Regions from separate parts of the Qipengyuania sp. NPDC077410 genome, predicted to be linked through region 1. Evidence: predicted binding sites of a transcription regulator. Region 1 holds the regulator's gene; the other holds the start of a gene.
The links. The regulator LexA, encoded in region 1, represses DNA repair genes until DNA is damaged. The targets are predictions, from matches to a motif close to GTTCCNCNCTTGTTCT.
Positions count from the first base shown of each region.

Region 1 (4,935 bases):
AAGCGGGTGACGACCGGAGAAACCTTGCGGTCACTATCGCTTGCCATTTTCTCTCATTTCCTTTCAAACACTTGCATGGCGAGGCAGGGGACGCCTTCAATACCTATGGGGGATGCGGGCGATACGGCCCGCGAGACAGTGCCGCGCACTTGGCGTACGCACGGTGTCTTGTCCAGTTCCGCGCGCAAGTTTGAAGCGTTTCTGGAGGCCGCCGAGTTCGACCGCGGGCCCTGGCTTACCGTTGCGTTCGGGTGCGGAATCGGACTGTGGTTCTATCTTGCCGCTCCGTGGCAGTGGGTTGCGATGATTTCAGCATTCTTGGGAATGGCTGTTCTCTCGTGGGCGGGTTGGCGCCATCATCCCGGTCGCGCATTCACTCTTGCCGCAGTTATTTCATTGGCTCTGGCGATTTCTGCAGGCGTGTCGGTCGTGTGGGCCCGATCGGCGATGGTGGGCGCAGAACCAATTGCCTATCCACGTTTCGAGCGGATCGATGGGCGGGTCCTGAGCCGGGAAGAGCAGCCCGCAGAAGACAGGGTTAGGTTGGTCCTGGCCGCGCGCGACGGCGAGACGGGAAAAGCGCACGCATATCGGGTCAATGTGCCGCTGTCTGCGGACAACCCGGAATTGCGAGAAGGTGCCAGGGTCAGGCTGTCGGCACGTCTCATGCCTCCGTCGCCGCCGATCGTTCCCGGTGCGTACAACTTCGCCAGACGAGCCTGGTTCGATGGGCTAGCCGCAACTGGATCGGCTGTCGGCGATGTAGAGATCGTCGAGCCGCCTGGCGCTCCCCGACTGTCCATAGCATCCGCTCAACGACAGCTCTCGCGACACGTTCGCGCCAATCTCGAAGGAACGTCCGGTGCCATCGCAGCCACCCTGGCGAGCGGGGACCGCGGAGCGATTCCCGAAGCAGACGAGGAGGCGATGCGAGATTCCGGGCTGACCCATTTGCTGTCTATCAGCGGCCTTCACGTGAGCGCGATCATAGCTGCGACCTATTTCCTGGTTCTGAAGCTGCTCGCGTTCTGGCCTTGGCTGACGCTGCGCATCCGGCTGCCGCTGGTGGCCGCCGGGGCATCGGCTATCGCTGGTATTGGCTATACACTGCTTACCGGCGCCGAAGTGCCGACCGTGCGTAGCTGTATCGGAGCTCTGCTCGTACTCGTCGCTTTGGCTGTAGGACGAGAACCACTGTCCATGCGGATGATCGCCATCGCGGCGGGAGTCGTGCTCGCGTTGTGGCCGGAATCGCTCGTCGGGCCGAGTTTCCAGATGAGTTTTGCGGCAGTCATCGCCATCGTATCGCTCCACAATGTGCGTGCGGTACGGGACTTTCTCGCACCGCGACAGGAGAGCTGGCTGCGTCGCATGTCGAGACGGGCGGCAATGCTGTTCCTGACCGGACTGGTCATTGAGCTGGCCTTGATGCCAATCGTCTTATTCCATTTCCATCGCGCCGGTGTTTATGGAGCGGCGGCCAATCTGATCGCCATTCCGCTGGTCACATTCATATCGATGCCGCTGGTGGCGCTTGCTTTGGCGCTCGATCTGATCGGAGCGGGCGCGCCGGCGTGGTGGCTGGTGGGCAAGTCGCTCGACCTGCTGCTGGCCATTGCCCATTTCTTCGCCGAGCAGCCGGGGTCGGTCAAACTTGCGCCGCGTATCGGCATGGGAGCGATAGGGTTATACGTGGGCGGGGCGCTCTGGCTGGCGTTATGGCACGGCAGGGCGCGCCTGCTGGGTTTTGGGCCAATTATCGCCTCTGCCGTGCTGATGATCACCGCCCCGATACCCGATATCCTCATTACGCGTGACGGACGCGACATAGGCGTTGCCAACGAGGCCGAGCGGTTGCTGGTTCTGCACGATCGTGAGAGCGGATATGCTCAGGACAATCTGCTCGAACTGGCCGGTACGGATCAGAGCCCTATCGAGATTGCCGACTGGCTGCGCAGCCGGTGCAGCGACCAGTTTTGCGTCTTCGCTTTAGAGCGGGGTGGGCGACCCTGGTCCGTCCTCGTCGCGCGCAATAGAGATCTCGTGGAAGAGCGGGCGCTGGCCGCGGCTTGCATGCGGGCCGACATCGTCATTGCCGACCGTTATCTACCGTACAGTTGTCAGCCGCGCTGGCTCAAAGCGGACAGAAGGTTTCTCGACCGGGAAGGGGGCGCTTCGATCTATCTGGCAGACCAAAAGATCGATACGGTCGCCCAGGATCAGGGCGAGCATGGATGGTGGCGCGCGCCGCGTGAGTAGGCGCGCGCCAGCAAATCAGTGGTAGCGGCGGAGCAGGCCCGCCAGTTTTCCCTGAACCTGAACCCGGTGGGGTTCATAAACTTGCGCTTCGTATGCACCATTGGCCGGATCGAGCACGACGCGGCCTGCATCCTTGCGAAGATATTTCAGAGTCGCTTCTTCGTTGTCGACAAGTGCCACGACGATCTCGCCATCGCGGGCCGTGTCCGTGCGTTTTACCAGAGCGAAGTCGCCATCGAAGATCCCGGCTTCGATCATGGAATCTCCGGAAACCTCCAAAGCATAATGTTCGCCCGGACCGAGCAGCGCGGCCGGCACGGGCATGCTGGACTGACCTTCGATCGCTTCGATCGGGGCGCCGGCGGCAATCCGCCCATGAAGCGGAACATTGATGATGTCGTTTGCCGGTTCGGGCGCCACCGCCTTTGCCGGGATCGCAGCCGATACGGCGTCGTTAGCCGCCACCGGAGCGGGCGACCCCATCACGGCATTTTCAGGAAGCTTGACCACCTCCAGCGCACGCGCCCGATTGGGAAGGCGCCGGATGAAGCCGCGTTCTTCGAGTGCCGAGATCAGGCGGTGTACGCCCGACTTGCTCTTCAGATCGAGCGCTTCCTTCATTTCTTCGAAGCTGGGGGAAATGCCGGTGTCTTCCAGACGCTGCTGGATGAACCGGATCAATTCGTGCTGCTTGGCGGTCAGCATTGTGCGAACTCCGTATCGCGTGTTCACAAAAGGCGTGAACGAATGCGGAACAATTAAGCAACCAAAATAACAAAGTCAAGCAATTCAGCCGTTCCTTGCGGAACAACCGTTCATGGTTCGATCCGGATCAGGGCGCTGAGAAACCGCTGTCGTTAAGCTTTTCGGTCGCGCAGGGGAGACATGGACCACATGGACCACTGTACAAGGGGATAAAAAGTCACCCCGCACCGAGGCCGAAATCGCGCCAGAACGCAGCGGGTTTGGTCTGGAGCTGATACCTTTAACCGGTCAGCAGCGTGTAGGACAGATCAGTTCCCGAGCAGCATGCGAGTTGCCGCTTCGACATCGCGTTGGCGCATCAGGCTTTCGCCGACTAGGAAGCTGTTCACCCCGGCGTGTGACAAGCGCTGGCAGTCTTCGAATAGAGAAATGCCGCTTTCGCCGACCAGAAGCGAACCCTCCGGTGCCAGAGGCGCCAAGGCTTCGGTCGTGGCGAGATCGGTCGAGAAGGTCCGCAGGTCCCGGTTGTTCACGCCAATGAGGCGCGACTGTAGCAATGCTGCACGTTCCATCTCTGCGTGATCATGGACTTCTACCAATACGTCCATGCCATATTCCACCGCGGCCCGTTCGATCTCCACCATCGCACCATCATCGAGTGCGGCGACTATGATCAGGATCGCATCAGCGCCGAGTGCGCGCGCTTCGGCCACCTGCCAGGTATCGACCATGAAATCCTTGCGCAGGACGGGCAATTCGCAGGCCGATCGCGCTTCGACCAGATAATCTTCGTGACCCTGAAAATACGGGGCGTCGGTGAGAACCGAAAGGCACGCAGCGCCCCCTGCAGCATAGGCGCGGGCATGGGCAGCGGGATGGAAATCTTCCCGGATCAAGCCCTTCGAGGGTGAAGCCTTCTTGATTTCGGCGATGAGGCCGAAGCCGGACCGTTCCGCACGTTCGAGCGCAGAGCGGAAACCACGCGGGGCGGTCTGTTCGCGAGCGGAAGCGTCGAGATCGGCCAGCGACCGCATGCGCTTGCGTGCGGCCACTTCTTCTCTTTTGGTGGCGCAGATTTGTTCTAGCTTGTTCATATCAGGCGGCCATTGCGATCCAGCTTTCGAGCAAGGTCCTGGCTTTGCCGGAATCCAGTGCTTCGGCGGCGACTTCGGCGCCTTCCGTCCAGTCGTCCGTACGGTCGGCTACGATCAGAGTGGCCGCGGCGTTGAAAAGTACCGCGTCGCGATAAGGTCCGGGTGTGCCCGCAAGCAGGGCTTCCAGCGCGCGGGCATTGTGACGGGGATCGCCACCGCGAATAGCCTCGACCGGGGCGTGGGGCAGATTGGCATGTACCGCCAGCACCCGGCGCATCTCGAAATCGTTGCCCTGAACGTCTGCCAGTTCGTTGCCGCCGGCAAGGCTCAGTTCGTCCAGCCCTTCGTCTCCCGAGGCGATGAAGGTGCGTTCGGTGCCCAGCTTTGCCTTGGCTGCGGCATAGATGGGGACATAGGCCGGGCGCGCGATACCGATAAGCTGCCGCTTCACGCCGGCCGGGTTCGAAAGCGGACCCATCAGATTGAAGATCGTACGAACGCCAAGCTTCTGGCGAATGGGCTGGATCCGACCCATGGCCGGGTGATGGTTCTTGGCGAAAAGGAAGCAGATCCCGAGTTCCGCCAACGTCTTCTCGGCACTTTTTCCTGCAGCTTCCATGTCGAGGCCGAGTACCTCGAGCGTGTCGGCCGCGCCGGATTTGCTGCTGGCGGCCCGATTGCCGTGTTTGGCGACGGGCACGCCGCAAGCTGCGACGACGAGGCTGACAGCAGTCGAGACGTTGAGCGTGTGGTGTCCGTCACCCCCGGTTCCGCAGCAATCGACCGTGCCTTCGGGCGCGTCGACGGGAATGAGCCTTTGCCGCAGCGCGCGCGCAGCGCCGGCGATCTCGTCAGATGTTTCGCTGCGCGCGGACAT
Region 1 is NZ_JBITWB010000003.1:328,007-332,941, forward strand. It holds gene gltX (glutamate--tRNA ligase) at 1-47, opposite strand, end outside; gene ACIGGE_RS15180 (ComEC/Rec2 family competence protein) at 169-2,259, shown strand; gene lexA (transcriptional repressor LexA) at 2,275-2,964, opposite strand; gene trpC (indole-3-glycerol phosphate synthase TrpC) at 3,273-4,058, opposite strand; gene trpD (anthranilate phosphoribosyltransferase) at 4,060-4,935, opposite strand, start outside.

Region 2 (4,935 bases), on a different contig from region 1:
CCACGTAGTGATCTTCGAATTCGCCTGCATCGAAAGGCGCGCTTTTCTGTTCGATCAGCGTATTGGCGAGGTCGAGCAGTTCCTTCTTCGGCTTCGCATCGCCGATGTCATCGAAGAAGGACTGTCCCTGCCGGACTTCGTTGGCATAGCGGAGCGTTTCGAGAAGCAGACCCTTGCCGCATGGCTTGATGGCGACCAGTTTTTCGCTGCCGCGCACGGATAGCTGACCCAGCGCCACCTTCTTCGATTTTCGCAAGGCTTCACGCAGGACGATGAACGCTTCTTCGGCGAGCTCATCATTCGGGACGACATAATATGGTTTCTCGAAATAGAGCGGGTCGATCTCGCACGCGTCGACGAACTGGACGAGTTCCAGCGTGCGCTTGCTTTCTATCTTGACCGCTTCGATCTCTTCATCGTCCAAGAGGACGTAATTACCCTTGGAAACTTCATAGCCCTTGATGATTTCATCGCGATCGACCGGGCCGATGCCAGGGACGACCTTTTCATAGGAAATACGTTTGCCGCTGGGCTCGTGGATCTGATTGAAGCTGATGCGCGCACCCGATTTGGTGGCGGAATAGATTTCGACCGGTATCGAAACCAGCGCCAGCCTGATCTGTCCCTGCCAATATGCGCGCGCTGCCATCGAAATCTCCTCGAACCCTGAAAGGAGCGCTTGAGCGCGCGAATAGGTTCCGAAGAAGCAGACGGCCCCGCAAGTGCCGAACACTCGCGGGGCCGCAGATTTGGTCAGTCCATCACCTTACTGACAGGCGAGGCATTCCTCGTAATCGGTCTGTTCGCCGCCGGCAGCCAGTTCGTACTTGGCGGCATCGGCCGTGTTGTCGGCTTCCACGCCGCCAGCAAAGCCGGCGCGCTGCACGCTCTTCGACCGCAGGTAATAGAGCGATTTGATGCCCTTTTCCCATGCCTGGAAGTGCAGCATCATCAGGTCCCATTTGTCGACATCGGCGGGGATGAACAGGTTCAGCGATTGCGCCTGATCAATATAGGGTGCGCGATCGGCCGCGAATTCGAGCAGCCAGCGCTGATCGATTTCAAAGCTGGTCTTGAACGCGGCCTTTTCCTCCGCAGTCAGGAAATCGAGGTGCTGGACGCTGCCGCCACGTTCCAGGATCGAGTTCCAGATATTGGTCGAGTTCTTGCTCTTCTTGTCGAGAATCTTTTCCAGATAGGGATTCTTGACGATGAAAGAGCCGGACAACGTCTTGTGCGTATAGATGTTGGCCGGGATCGGTTCGATGCAGGCGCTGGTGCCGCCGCAAATGATGGAAATCGACGCGGTCGGCGCAATCGCCATCTTGCAGCTGAAGCGTTCCATCGCGCCGGTTTCGGCCGCGTCCGGACACGGTCCGCGTTCTTGGGCGAGCACCAGCGAGGCTTCTTCCGCCTTGGCGCTGATGTGTTTGAACATCTTGAGGTTCCAGACCTTCGCCATCGGGCTTTCGAAACCGATGCCCTTGCTCTGCAGGAAAGAGTGGAAGCCCATCACGCCCATGCCGACGCTGCGTTCGCGCATGGCGGAATATTTGGCGCGCGCCATCTCGTCCGGCGCGCGATCAATATAGTCCTGCAGGACGTTGTCGAGGAAGCGCATGACGTCTTCGATGAACTGCTTGTCACCGTTCCACTCGTCCCACTTTTCGAGGTTGAGCGAGGACAGGCAGCACACCGCAGTACGATCGTTGCCGAGATGGTCGATGCCGGTCGGCAGGGTGATTTCGGCGCACAGGTTCGACGTCGAAACCTTGAGGCCCAGTTCGCGGTGATGCTTGGGCATCATCCGGTTCACCGTGTCGGAGAAGACGATATAGGGTTCGCCCGTGGCGAGACGGGTTTCGACCAGCTTCTGGAACAGGCTGCGGGCATCCACGGTCTTGCGGACCGATCCGTCGCGCGGAGATACGAGGTCGAATTCCTCGCCATTGCGCACCGCTTCCATAAAGGCATCGGTTACGAGCACACCGTGATGCAGGTTCAGCGCCTTGCGGTTGAAGTCCCCGCTGGGTTTGCGGATTTCGAGGAATTCCTCGATCTCGGGGTGAGTGACATCGATATAGCAAGCGGCCGAACCGCGGCGCAGGCTACCCTGGCTGATCGCGAGAGTCAGCGAATCCATTACACGCACGAAGGGAATGATGCCGCTGGTCTTGCCGTTGAGGCCGACAGGTTCGCCGATACCGCGAACATTCCCCCAGTACGTGCCGATGCCGCCGCCTTTCGAGGCGAGCCAGACGTTTTCGTTCCATGTGTTGACGATACCGTCGAGGCTGTCTGACACCGAATTGAGATAGCAGCTGATCGGCAGGCCGCGCGTGGTGCCGCCGTTCGACAGCACGGGCGTTGCGGGCATGAACCACAGGTTCGAAATGTAATTGTAGAGCCGCTGCGCATGATCGCCATCGTCGGTGAAATAGTCCGCGACGCGGGCGAACAGATCCTGATATTTCTCACCCGGAAGCAGATAGCGGTCGGTCAGGGTTTCCTTGCCGAATTCGGTCAGCAGCGCATCGCGGCTTTCGTCGATCTGCACGTCGAAACGGCGATCGAGAACCTTCTTGCTGTCTTCCTTGGTCGCCTGCGCAGCAACGGCCGCAACCGCGCCGGCAAGAGCTTCGCCCGCGGCTTCCTGAACCAGCTGTTCGCTACCGTTGTCGGACTTGTCCATGGCGACCGCCTTCTTCTTGGTGGTGGGCTCGTCGACAGTGTCGTGCGTATCCAGATCCAGTGCCATCGCCGTGTCGTTCCCGCTCTTGAAATCCATCGTCTGCCCCGCCGTTTGAGTGTACCGCCCGCCCATGACCGGGCTGCGCATGTTCCGCTTGTGTTCGAGTCGGCGGGACTGTCTTCCCACCTAGCAATTTTGTGCGGTTCGAGGGTAAAAACTTATCCCGCTTTTCCCCACAGCCCCGGCGTGAAAGCGGCTTCTCCCTATATGGGGAGCAAACCGCCGATAGCTAGGTCTTGTGGGTACCCCCGGTATCCCGACTACTAGATACTGAATCAGACGGGACTCGTGTGCAAGACCGTAAATGAACTTTTAAGAAGGTCGGCAGCCTGTTGGCGAAGTGCTTTATCCAGGTGCAACGCCGCGACGCGTGGATCAAGCTGGACTTGCCGAACACGCAAGCCCGAAAATGAATCCGGGAAAAAAATTTTGCGGGCAAAAATCATCGTGCCGGGTTGAGAATCATTCGAATCCCGGCGCGCAATTTTCAACCCAACGCTGTCCCGCTCGCTGCGAGGTTCCTTAGGACCATTACCTGCGCCAGCTTGTGAGGAAGTGGGTCAGCCTGTCGCAGATTTGGCGTGGCCGGCGATGGCATCGGCCACCTCATCGACCAGTTCCAGAGGCAGGTCATGGCCCCATCCGCGAATGGTCTTCAGCGTCGCGCCTGGAATGCATGCGGCGGTGTCCCTGCCGCCTTCGCACGACACAAGCGGATCGTCTTCGCCATGCAGCACGAGGGTGGGCACGGCAATATCCCTCAGCATAGGCCGCCGGTCCCCATCCGCCACGATGGCCGAGAGATGGCGCGTGGGCCCTTCAGGGTAGAAGCTGCGGCGAATGCTGGCGCGCGTGCGATCGCGCAGGCGGTCTTCCGCCGTCGGGTAGCCGGGCGATCCGATGGTTCGCGCCAGCATCACCCCGTGATCGACGAGCACGTCTTCGTCCGTACTGTCGGGACGGGTCACCAGCGCCTTCATCGCCTCCGGCCTGGCGGGCGGCAGTTTGGGATTGCCGCTGGTCGAAAATACGGATGTCAGCGAAAGACACCTGTCCGCATGGCGATGCACAAGATGCTGCGCGATCATTCCACCCATGCTCGCGCCGACGATATGCGCCTTGTCGATTCCGAGCGCGTCCAGCAGACCGGCGCCATCGTCAGCCATGTCGGCCAAAGTATAGGGAACCTTGGGCGTGAGGCCGATCTTGGACATCAAGGTCAGCTTGATCAGGCCGGGTGCCTTTACCCCATCGAATTTCTGACTGAGGCCGATGTCGCGATTGTCATATCGGATTACCCGGAAGCCGTGACTGGCGAGTCTTTCGACCAGTTCGTCGGGCCACAGGGTAAGCTGCGCGCCGAACCCCATGATCAGCAGCATCGCTGGATCGGCGGGATTGCCGGTTTCCTCGTAGTGGATTTCGATCCCGTTCGCTGTCGCCTTCGGCACATGCCTCTCCCGTGGTTCACAGAATCGCAGGTTCAACCGAAAAGCAACGCGTTGTCCATGGGAAGTGTGCGACATAAGAATAATGAGCGCATGCCATAAGCCGCATGATACGGCGCTTGGGTCACGGTAGAATGACACCTTTATTTCGCTTATGTCGCCTTCCTACAATACAACGCGCGAACTGTCTGGCTCTGCTATTGCGGGATCTCAATCCGCGGGGGCACCGGGATGGAAAAGCGTAGGGGCAATCGCTCCAAGACCGACGACGACGTGATGGTTTCCATCAACGGCGTTGCTGCGCGCGGCAGAATGCTCAACCTCTCACGCGAAGGCTGCAAGATCACCGGCACCCGCATCAATGCGGAGGTGGGCGAAGCCGTGACGGTTACCCTGCTCGAAGGCGTGGCGGTTGAAGGCGAAGTCATGTGGGCGGAAGGCGAAGAAATCGGGATCGGGTTTGCCCGCCCGATCGGCGAGGCCACGGTGAAATATTTCATGCTCGGCACGTTGCAGCATGCGCGGGACGAGATACCCGTCGACCAGTTCGGCCGGGGGTTTCCTCCCATGCGCCCCGACCGGGGCCTTGCCGACTAGGGCATCGCCCTAGGGGACCAGTACCGTATCGCGCCCGATCGGGTTGGTTTCGGGATAATCGAGAATAAAGTGAAGCCCGCGGCTTTCGTGCCGCTTCAATGCGCTGCTCACGATGAGGTCCGCGCATTCGAGCAGATT
Region 2 is NZ_JBITWB010000001.1:494,691-499,625, forward strand. It holds gene ACIGGE_RS02460 (Ku protein) at 1-649, opposite strand, end outside; gene ACIGGE_RS02465 (ribonucleoside-diphosphate reductase subunit alpha) at 767-2,758, opposite strand; gene ACIGGE_RS02470 (hypothetical protein) at 3,028-3,243, opposite strand; gene ACIGGE_RS02475 (alpha/beta fold hydrolase) at 3,313-4,203, opposite strand; gene ACIGGE_RS02480 (PilZ domain-containing protein) at 4,432-4,797, shown strand; gene nadB (L-aspartate oxidase) at 4,807-4,935, opposite strand, start outside.
Region 2: a site for LexA is predicted at 2,840-2,855, ahead of ACIGGE_RS02465 (ribonucleoside-diphosphate reductase subunit alpha). Genes of this name have one in related genera too.